2 linked regions of the Rhodovastum atsumiense genome follow. The protein of the gene in region 1 interacts with the protein of each later gene in a pairwise test. Links are inferred from orthologs where the notes say so. Each region holds a gene or a part of one and is shown on either strand. Other genes may lie near its edges.

Region 1 (5,905 bases):
CTGCTCCATCGAGGACGACGCCTCCTCGGCCGAGGCCGCCTGCTCGGTGGAACCCTGCGCCAACTGCTCGGCCGAGGATGACAGTTCCTGGCTGCCGGAGGCGACGCCCTGCGCCGTCTCGTTGGCATCGGCGACGATCGCCTGCAGGCGGTTCAGCATGGTCTCGAGCGCGGTGCCCAGGACATCGCGATCGGACAGGCGGCTCGCCTGCACCGTCAGGTCGCCCTCCGCGATCGCCTCGGCCAGTGTCGCGGTGTGGCGCAGATTGGCGATCATGCGGTTCAGCGCGATGCCGAGCGCATCCTTCTCCGAAAGCAGCTTCGCCTCGACGGCAAGATCGCCTTCCGCGATCGCCTCAGCCAGCTTCGCGGTGGCTTGCAGGTTGCCGGTCATGCGGTTCAACGCAGTGACCAGATCCTGGATCTCGTCATTGCCGCTGACGCTCACCTGCCGTGACAGGTCCCCTTGCGCCACCGCATTGGCGAGGCCGGTAGCCCGGGAAAGCCCGCGGCTGATGCCGATGCAGATCCACAGTGCCGCGCCCATTGCCAGCGCGGTGCAGAACCCGAGCACGGTGAGCAGCACCATCCGTGCGTGTTCGTATTCGTCCGCTGCCCGGACGGTCGCCGCGCCCATCAGCTCCCGGGCGAAGTTGACATAACCCATGACGATCTTGTTGAGCTCGACTTCCGCCCGTGTCAGGTCGCCGGATTGCAGGGTGTTGGCCTGGATGGTGCCGCCCTCGGCGGCGATCGTCGCCGCGCGCATGACCAGGCCGTACCATGGACCGAAGGCCGCGTTGACCATGTCGGGGATGCCGATGCCGCCGAGTTGCTGGCCGAGTGCGACTATCTGTCGGCGCAGCGCCTCGCTGGTCTCCACAAGGGCACGGTTGCGCCGTTCGAGTTCGGGCATGGAGGAGGCCAGCACCATGGCTCGCAGATCGCTGCGGAAGCTCTCGATGTCGCCCCGCAGCCGCATGAGCGCGAGCATCGCCTGGCTGCGCGGCTCTCCGGTGGGCAGCCTGCCGAGCGCCTGCATCTGGCCATCGATCGCCCGGTGCAGGGCATCGTAGTCCTTCACGCCGTCACCGATCAGCAGGGCATTGGCGCGCTCATTGGAATTGAGCCGCGCGAAGCTGATCACCTTCTCCTGCAGCTCGCCGTAGCGGGCAATGGCGGCATCGATCCCGTCCAGCCGCCGCCGGCCTTCCGGGGTGACGGTGGCGAAGATCTGCTCCTTGATCTGGCGCACCCGGTCGAAGCCCTGCCGCACCGCCTCGCCGAGACGCTCGGTTTCTTCCTGGGAGGGCGCGAGGATCATGGACTTGAGATCACGCGAGGCCAGCAGCAACTGGGTCTGCATGTCGCGCGCCAGTGACCGCCGTTCACCGAAGCCGTTCACCACCGTTTCGAAGGAGGAGTTCAGATTCGTGAGGCTGGAATAGGCGAAGCCTCCGGCGATGATCGACATGACGATCACGAGTCCGAAGGCGAGGATCAGCTTGAACTTGATGGTGAGCCGCATCGGGCGTGTTCCGGATCTGTCGTGGCAGTCTGCGGGTCGCGGCGCAGCGCGCTGCCACCCCTTCGGGAAGGCTCAGGTGAACAGGCGGTCCATGTCGGGGACGATGACGAAGCCGTCGCGGTGCTTGCCGATGAAGCGGATGAATTCCGGCCGCCAGTGCATGCCGACCGGCGGCGGCTTTTCCAGCGAGGCTGCCGAGATCTCGGTTACCTCGTGCACCTTGTCGGCCAGCATGCCGACGATGGTGGGATCGCCGCCAAGATCGATCTCGATGACGACGATGCGGGTGTCGACGGTGGAGCGGATCGCCTCCATGCCGAAGCGCAGCCGCAGATCGACCAGCGGCACCACCTTGCCGCGCACGTTCACCACGCCGCCGACGAAGCCGCGGGCGCCGGGCACCTCGGTGACCGGCACCGGGTCGAGGATCTCGCGCACGATCGCGGCCTCGACGGCGAAGATCTCGTCGCCCAGGCCCAGCATGAGCACCTGCAGCGGCGTGGTGGGCTCGGGGGATGCCATGGTCATGCCGCCTCCATCTGCGCGGCGCGCAACCGCTCCTCGCGCTGCTGGCCGGTTTCGACCAGATGCGGGATGTCCAGGATCAGCGCGACGGTGCCGTCGCCCAGGATGGTCGCGCCGGAGAAATGCCCGATGCCGGCATGCAGCTTCGAGAGCGACTTGATGACGGTCTGGTGGCTGCCGACGATCTGGTCGACCAGCAGCCCGACGCGCAGGTCACCCGCCGACACCACCACCACCTTCTGGAACGGGTCGGGCGGCGTCTGCACCGCGAAGATGTCGCGCAGGCGCAGGAACGGCACCAGCTCGCCGCGGATGTTGAGGAAACTGCGGCCGCGGGAACGGGTTTCATCGGCCGAGGGCAGCTCGACGCATTCCTCCACCGCCGAGAGCGGCAAGGCGTAGGTGCCGCGCCCGACCCGCACCAGCAGTCCCTCGATGATCGCCAGCGTCAGCGGCAGGCGCAGCGTGACCTCGGTGCCCTGCCCCGGCCGGCTGACCAGGTCGATCGCGCCGCGCAGGGCCTCGATCGTCTGCTTCACCACGTCCATGCCCACGCCCCGCCCGGAGACGGCCGAGATCTCCTTCGCGGTGGAGAAGCCGGGATGGAAGATGAACTGGAACAGTTCGGAATCGGGCGGATTTTCGGTGGTGAGCAGTCCCTGCTCACGACATTTCGCAAGGATCCGTTCGCGATCCAGCCCGCGCCCGTCATCGGCGAGCGAGACCAGCACCTCGGCCCCGGCATGGCGCGCGGTCAGCCGCACCTGCCCCCCGGCCGGCTTGCCCGCGGCGATGCGGGCCGGCGGCGCTTCCAGGCCGTGGTCGATGGCGTTGCGGATCAGGTGGACCAGCGGGTCGGCGAGCCGCTCGATCATGGTCTTGTCGAGCTCGGTCTCCTCGCCGGACGTGACCAGCTCCACCTGCTTGCCCAGGTCACGCGAGAGGTCGTGCACGACCCGGCGGAAGCGGCCAAACAACGAACCGATCGGCACCATGCGGATGCCCATCGTGGTGTCGCGCAGGCCGCTGGCGAGGCGCTCGATCTCCTCGGCGACGGATTTGAGGTTGGCGTCCCCGAGCACGCCGGCAAGCTGGGACAGCCGGGCCTGGGTGATCACCAGTTCGCCGACGCGGTCCATCAGCTCGTCCAGTCGTTCGGCCGGGACGCGCAGGCTGGTGGAGCCGGGCTTGGCGGCCTCGCGGGCCGGCGCGGCCTCGCGCGGGGCGGGGGATGCGGGCGTGGCTCGGGCGGGGGCCGGCGCGGCGGGCGGCGGCGCCGTGGCCGCCGGGACCCCGGCGGGCGCAACCTCGACGGGCGGGGCGGCGGATGGCGGCGCGACGGTGTCGGGCTCGACCCGTTCGATGCTCAGCGTCATGTCGTCGATGACGAAGATGAACACGTCGTCGATTGCCGAGCGCGGGTGGGTGGTGGTGAGCACCACCTCCCAGTGCAGATAGCAGGCCTCCGCATCCAGGTCGTCGAGGGGCGGCACCTCGTCGATCAGGGCGGTGACGACGCACTCGCCCAGCGTGCGCAGCTCGTCCAGCAGCAGCAGCGGGTTGGTGCCATTGGTGAGAGCGTTTCGTGGCAACCTTATGTGCAGGCGCCAGGTCGTGCCCGCCGGCGGCGCGGCCGGCACGGGGGGCGGGCTGGCCGGGGCGGCCTCACCTCCCGCCGGGACAATGGCAGGCGCGCCCCCCGGCGCGACAATGGCCTGCAGGTCCCGCAGGATGGCTTCGCCGGCCGCCGCGTCGGCCTGCTCGGGGGCCTGGATCAGGGTGCGGATGTGATCCTTGGCCAGCAGGGCAACGGCGATCAGCTCGTGGCTGGTCTGCGCCTTCCCTTTTCGCAAGCGATCGAACGCGGTTTCGAAATCATGGGTGAAGACCGCCACCGGCTCGAAGCCGAACATGGCCCCCGAGCCCTTGATGGTGTGCAGCGCCCGGAAGGCGGAATCGAGCGGCTCGTGATTGGTCGGATCCTGTTCGAGGTCGAGCAACGCCTGCTCGAGTTGTTCCAGGAGCTCGGCGGCTTCCTGGCGGAAGGTCTCGGACGGATCCGGCGCATTCATGGGCCCAGTACCTTTCTGATGACCGCCACCAGCTGCTCCTGCTGGAACGGCTTGACGATCCAGCCGGTGGCGCCGGCTTCCTTGGCCTGCTGCTTGATCCCGGCATCGGATTCGGTGGTCAGGAAGACGATGGGCAGGCCGCGCCCCACCGGCAGCTTGCGGGCCTCGCGGATGAAGGTCAGGCCGTCCATCACCGGCATGTTGAGGTCGGTCACCACCATCTGCACACCGGAGGCCTGAAGTTTCGCAAGACCTTCGGCACCATTCGCGGCTTCGATGACCTGGTACCCGGCCGAGGAAAGCGTCAGTCGCACCATCTGGCGCATGCTGGCGGAATCGTCGACGGCAAGAATTGTCTTTGTCACGGGGCGCTCTTTCCGATCGATGCCTTGTCGAACGACAAAACATCACTGCTGAAACTGCCGGGCAGACCGGCACGTTCCATAAGGTTTCGAACAATCAACTGAAAACGACCCGAAATTGTAAGCAATCGATCCTGTTGCTTTGCAAGAATGTGGGTCGCTATCAATATCTGGACAAAACTTATATCGGTTTCGCTATCAGCCGCACAATCGATTTCTATCGCACGATGCTGACCCAGAGCTTCGAGGATTCGCCCACGAATCGGATCCGCCGTCCCGATCGTCAATGGCCCGTCCAGGCAGATCACAGCCGGCATGGGTGCCCCAGCGTCAGACACGTCTCTTCGTCCCCTGGCTCTGACCATCGACGCGCGATGCGACGAAATCGGGTGTTTCCGTGATCGCACCCCCGGCAGTCGGCCCAGAGCGTGACCATCTTTCGCGCGGACATGTAGCACGCACAGGTTGTATGGAAAAGGAGTTTCGCACGCCAAATGGCCCACCGATCGCACACGCCATTACCGCACCTACGGGACGGGGCGCGCGATCTGTCCGGGTGGTTGGAGTTGAAAATAAGATCTATTCGCATTATGGCAGGCAGCAACATTCCGCTGCCGCGGACAAGCCCGCCGACCGGACAGGAGTCGCAGACACCATGCCCAGCTCTCCCGCGCCCCGCGTGCCCACCAGCCTCGCCGACCTGCGCAAGGGCCAGCGCGCCAGCGTGACCGCGCTCGACGAGACCGGTGTCGCCACCCCCTTCGCCGCCGGCCAGTTGGAGCGGCGGCTGATCGAGATGGGCCTGGTGGAGGGCGCGCAGCTCGAGGTGATGCACGAAGGCTTCCCGGGCCACGACCCCATCGCCGTGCGGGTGGACGAGCACGTGCTGGCGCTGCGCCGCAACGAGGCCCGCGCGGTGCGCATCGCCCCGCTCGCCTGACCGCCCCGCCCCCTTTCAGCAGGATCGATCCGCCATGTCCGCCACCACCGCGCTGGTCGGCGCGCCACGCATTGCCCTCGTCGGCAATCCCAATTGCGGCAAGACCGCGCTGTTCAACGCCCTTACCGGCAGCCGCCAGAAAGTGGCGAACTATCCCGGCGTGACCGTGGAGCGGAAGGTCGGGCAACTGGTCAGCCCCGGCGGCCGCCGCGTGCAGGTGGTGGACCTGCCCGGCACCTATTCGCTCACCGCCCACAGCCCCGACCAGGCGGTCACCCGCGACGTCGTGCTCGGCCGCTTCACCCATGAAGCCCCGCCCGACGTGGTGGTGTTCGTCGCCGATGCCACCAATCTGCGGCTCAATCTCAGCCTCGCGCTGGAACTGAAGCGGCTCGGCCGGCCGCTGATCGTGGCGCTGAACATGATGGACATGGCAGAGCGGCGTGGCTGCCGCATCGACACGGCGGCGCTCTCGGCCG
Region 2 (4,606 bases), on another replicon or contig:
CAGCGTGCTCTCGACGATGTCCTCGATGGCATCGACGATCAGCCCCATCTGCCGTGGGTTGCTCTCGTTGCGACGGGCATCACCCGGGTCGGTTTCGGTGAAGACCAGCACCGGCTTGCGCATGCCCGGCGCCATCGTGACATCGTCGGCGGCAAGCACCAGCGGCATCAGGCGCTCGCGGTAGGGGACCAGCAGGCGCCCATCGGAGCTGCGCACATCATCCACCGCGATTTCTTCGAGCCGTGCCACGAGATCGAGCGGGATCGCCTTGCGCATGCCTCCCCCCGCACGCACCAACAGCAGGCGCATGCGTTCGCCAACGCCTCCCGGGCCCGTGTCGCGGCGCTCGGTCTCGGCCGGTGGCGCCCCCGCGTCGGCGCGGCCGATGCGCGAGAGGATGCCGTTGGGATCGAGGATCATGCAGACCGAACCATCGCCGAGGATAGTGTTGCCAGAGAACACACCGATGCTTTTCAGCAACGGTGCGACCGGCTTCACCACGATTTCCTCGGTGTCGTAGATACGGTCGACGACGATGCCGAAGCGGTGTGGCCCGACCTGGGTCACCACGACCAGTTCCTCGGCTTCCTCGGCGGGCTCGCCAAGCTCGAGCAGGTGGCGCAGGTCCACCAGCGGCAGCAGCCGCTCGCGCAGGCGCAGCACGGCGCTGTCCTTGATGCGCTCGATGCGATGGTCGCCGCCGCCCGCCCGCACCAGCTCGATCACGCTGATCTGCGGGACGGCGAAGCGCTCGATGCCGCAGCCAACGATCAATGCCGAGACGATGGCAAGCGTCAGCGGGATCTTGATGGTGAAGACTGCACCGCGGCCTGGCGTGGAGGCAAGATCGATGGTGCCACCGATCTTCTCGATGTTGGTCTTCACCACATCCATGCCGACGCCGCGGCCGGAGACGGCGGTGATCACTTCGGCCGTCGAGAAGCCGGCGCGGAAGATGAACTGCAGGATCTGCGCATCCGACATCGTCAGCAGCTCGGCCTCGGAGGTGAGGCCGTTCTCCACCGCCTTGCGGCGGATGCGCCCGATGTCCATGCCGCGCCCGTCATCGGCGATGCGGACGATGATGTGCCCACCCTCGTGGAACGCCTGCAGATGGACGCGCCCGGTTTCTTCCTTGCCGGCGGCGACGCGCTGCTGCGGGTTCTCGAGCCCATGGTCGGCGCAGTTGCGCACCATGTGGGTCAGCGGATCCTTGATCAGCTCCAGGATCTGCCGGTCCACCTCGGTGTCGGCGCCGTCCATCACCAGCTCGATCTTCTTGCCGAGCTCGCGGGCAAGATCACGAACGATGCGTGGCAGCTTCGACCAGGCATTACCGATCGGCTGCATGCGCGTCTTCATCACCCCTTCCTGCAGCTCGGAAGTGATGAGCGACAGCCGCTGCAGGGGGGCGGCGAATTCACTGTCCCGGGTGTTGCGCAGCAACTGCAGGAGTTGGTTGCGGGTCAGAACCAGTTCGCTGACCGTGGTCATCAGCGTTTCGAGCAGGTCGATGCTGACGCGGATGCTCTGTGCCGCGAGCGCGGAATCCCGTGTTTCGGTTTCTTCCCCGGGCTTGCGCGCGGCGGGGGAGGCTGCCGGCCGGGAGGCAGCGGGAGCAGGAGGCGGAGCCGGGGGGGGAGGGGGGGCCACGCTGGGTGCCGGGGTTGGGGGTGAGGACGAGGCCACGTCATCCGGGCCGGGCGCGGCATCGAACAGCGCCTGCAACTCGTCCGAATCGCTGGCTGGTGCTTCCGCGGCGGGTTCTGGAGGTGGCGGCGGTGGCGGCGGTGGTGGTGGCGCGGACGTTTCCGGGGCAGCGCCATGCAGGCCGTGCTCGGCGATGGCATCTAGCTCGGCGATCAACGTCTCGTCGTCGCGATCACCTTCGGAGCCAGTGGCTTCCAGGTTGGCGACCAGCGCCTTGATGGCATCCACGCAATGCAAAATGGCGGTGACAATCTCGGGGGTTGGCGCCAGCGTGCCGTCACGCAGGCGGCCGAGCACGTTCTCGCCCGCATGGGCAACCCGGCCAAGGCGCTGCAGGCCCAGAAATCCGCAAGTTCCCTTGATGGTGTGGAGGGTGCGGAAGATTCCCGAGATCAGGGTACCATCGTCAGGCGTGGCCTCGAGCCGGACAAGGTCATTGTCCAGAACGGCGAGCGCCTCAACAGTTTCGACAAGGAAATCTTTAACGAAGTCGTCCATGCGGCGCCCCGGATGCGAAATTCTGTCGCAATGGTCTTATCGTCATATACAACCTGCGCGTCAATCTCTTTGCGAAATCCACGCGTAACGCGTATAGACGGCACCGGCCCCCTCCCGTGGAGAATCCCGCCATGAAGATCCTTGTGGTAGATGACTATCCGACCATGCGTCGTATTTTGCGAAACTTGCTCAGCCAGATCGGTCTTACCGAAGTCGAGGAAGCTGGTGATGGCGGCGAGGCGCTGACCAAGCTGCGCGGCACCCGTTTCGATTTGGTCATTTCCGATTGGAACATGGAACCGATGACCGGACTTGATCTGCTGCGCCAGGTCCGTGCCGATGCCAATCTCGGCAAGATGCCGTTCATCATGGTTACCGCCGAGAGCAAGACCGAGAACGTCATCGAGGCCAAGAAGGCAGGCGTGAACAATTATATCGTCAAGCCGTTCACCGCCGAGACGCTGAAGGCAAAGATCGCAGCAGTTATGGGCTGAGGGCGGGGATGGACACCATGCCGGCCAGGACGGCCAACCACGACGCGGCCGCAGAAATGGCGGCGCGGCTCGAGCAAATTGCGAGCGTTCTGCAACGCGAAGTCACACGCCTGGGTGGCGTGAAGCCAGGCAGCGAAGCCGAGCGCAATCTCGAGATGCTCAAGGAAGAGCTGCGCAGCATGGGCCGGCTGATCGCCGAGACCCGCTCGGAAGTTGCTGGTCTTATCCCGGCCGGCGTCGGCAGCACCCGCCTTGCGAGCGCCTCGGGCGAGCTGGATTCGGTGGTGGGTGCCACCGAACGTGCCGCTGTCGAGATCATGGGAGCTGCCGAACGCTCGCAAGAGGCCGTGCAGCGCCTGCGCCGCGCCTCCGATCTCAAACCGGAGGCGGTGCGAGATCTCGATGTGATCGAGGCCGCGGCAACCGATATTTTCATGGCCTGCTCGTTCCAGGACCTGACCGGGCAGCGTATCCGTAAAGTCGTGCAGGCACTGACCTATATCGAGCAGCGGGTAACATCCCTCGGCGTGCTGTGGCAGGCGAAAGTGGACATGGATGGCGTGGATGCGCCTGCCCACGATAACCGTGTGGATGCGCATCTGCTGAACGGCCCGGTCGATAATGGACTTGGCCAGAACGATATCGATGCTTTGCTTGGCCATGCGGCTGCGGCCCCGGCCGCGGGACCGGCATCACAGGATGATATCGACGCCCTGTTCGGGTGACGGTCGTCATCTGACCGAGTGCTTGCGAAATCCAGAAGGGATGCGCGATGGCTGCCATTAACGCGACGTCGACGGCTTCACCGCCGGTGGCAAACTCTGCCACTGCAGCGACCCGGCAACAGGCAGGGGGAACTGACTTCGCAGCGCTGATTGCGGCCCTTGCCTCTGCTCCGGCGTCCACTGCTGCTGCGGCATCGACCTCGTCTGCAACTGCGGCAACGGTCCCGGGTACCCCCACCGGAGATGCGGACACTGAACCCGCTCTTTCTCCCCAGGCACGTCCAGGCAGTGCGCCGGACGCCGCCGCCCTGGCTGCGCTGATGGCGGCACAACCGTTGCCTGCTCCTTTGCCCGCCGCAGCCTCTGCAACCGCCCCGCTCACCACCGGCGGTACGGCTGTCCCGCAGACGGGAGATTCCTTCTCCGGCGACACGGTGCTGCCCACAATTTCTTCAGAATCCAACATAATTGCCAGCATGCAAAATGCCGGCTCCATTCCGGCATCCGCCATGTCGGCCATCGCGGGCACACCGCAGCCAGGCACCGGAGACGGTCCGGCCCGGCCCGAAGCAATGCTGGAAAACCAGCATGATGGCATGATGGCAAAAACTGAGGCAGCACTCGTTGCCAATGTTCCCCCCGCACCAGTGCTGCCGGAGGATGGCAAGCAGGCGGCCGTTTCACCGGATCCGGCCACGCCGATTCCGGGACCGGTGACATCCTCCACGCCTGGCCTTGCTCAGGTCATTCCGCCATCAACTGCTTCGTCATCGATCCCGATCCCCTCAACACCCCCGGGGTCAACCGATCCGACCGTGGTGGCTTCGGCCAACCCGCCTTCGGACCCTGGTGCCACCACCGACACACCGCCTGTCAGGACTTCGCCGCTTCCGGCGGGGGCCATCCCGACGGACCCTCAGGTGGCAACACCCTCCCCGGTCGTGACCCCATCCACGGCCGGCAGCACTGACACTGCCACCACGGCAGCCGCCAACCCCGCTACCAACGTGGCATCGCCCACGGCCGCACCAGTCACGGCTGCAACGGCCGCCGCACATCTGGTCGCATCCGCCGTTTCGCGGAGCATGTCCCGTCCGACAGGGACGCCTTCCGTCAGCGCACATGGTGGCGATGCGACTGGCAACGACGATCAGGCTTTCCAGCCGTTCTTTCGCCCTG

The links.
Region 2: the proteins of NBY65_RS15420 (region 1) and NBY65_RS29280 interact in binary tests that used the Escherichia coli proteins (3 or more experiments, as listed by UniProt). The link is inferred for Rhodovastum atsumiense from one-to-one orthologs.

What each region holds. Positions count from the first base shown.
Region 1 is NZ_OW485601.1:3,373,419-3,379,323, reverse strand. What follows is about bases 1,589-4,587. They hold NBY65_RS15420 (chemotaxis protein CheA), read right to left. Parts: upstream 4,125-4,587; coding sequence 2,052-4,124; downstream 1,589-2,051. Other genes in these bases: NBY65_RS15410 (STAS domain-containing protein), read right to left, coding at 4,486-4,587; NBY65_RS15415 (response regulator), read right to left, coding at 4,121-4,489; NBY65_RS15425 (chemotaxis protein CheW), read right to left, coding at 1,600-2,055. Also shown: NBY65_RS15430 (HAMP domain-containing methyl-accepting chemotaxis protein), read right to left, coding at 1-1,527; more of NBY65_RS15410, read right to left, coding at 4,588-4,803; NBY65_RS15405 (FeoA family protein), read left to right, coding at 5,142-5,426; feoB (ferrous iron transport protein B), read left to right, coding at 5,461-5,905. UniProt on the Escherichia coli protein: Involved in the transmission of sensory signals from the chemoreceptors to the flagellar motors. CheA is autophosphorylated; it can transfer its phosphate group to either CheB or CheY.
Region 2 is NZ_OW485602.1:39,673-44,278, reverse strand. What follows is about bases 1,637-4,568. They hold NBY65_RS29280 (protein phosphatase CheZ), read left to right. Parts: upstream 1,637-2,710; coding sequence 2,711-3,427; downstream 3,428-4,568. Other genes in these bases: NBY65_RS29275 (flagellar hook-length control protein FliK), read left to right, coding at 3,862-4,568; NBY65_RS29285 (response regulator), read left to right, coding at 2,340-2,702; NBY65_RS29290 (hybrid sensor histidine kinase/response regulator), read right to left, coding at 1,637-2,208. In the rest of the region: more of NBY65_RS29290, read right to left, coding at 1-1,636; more of NBY65_RS29275, read left to right, coding at 4,569-4,606.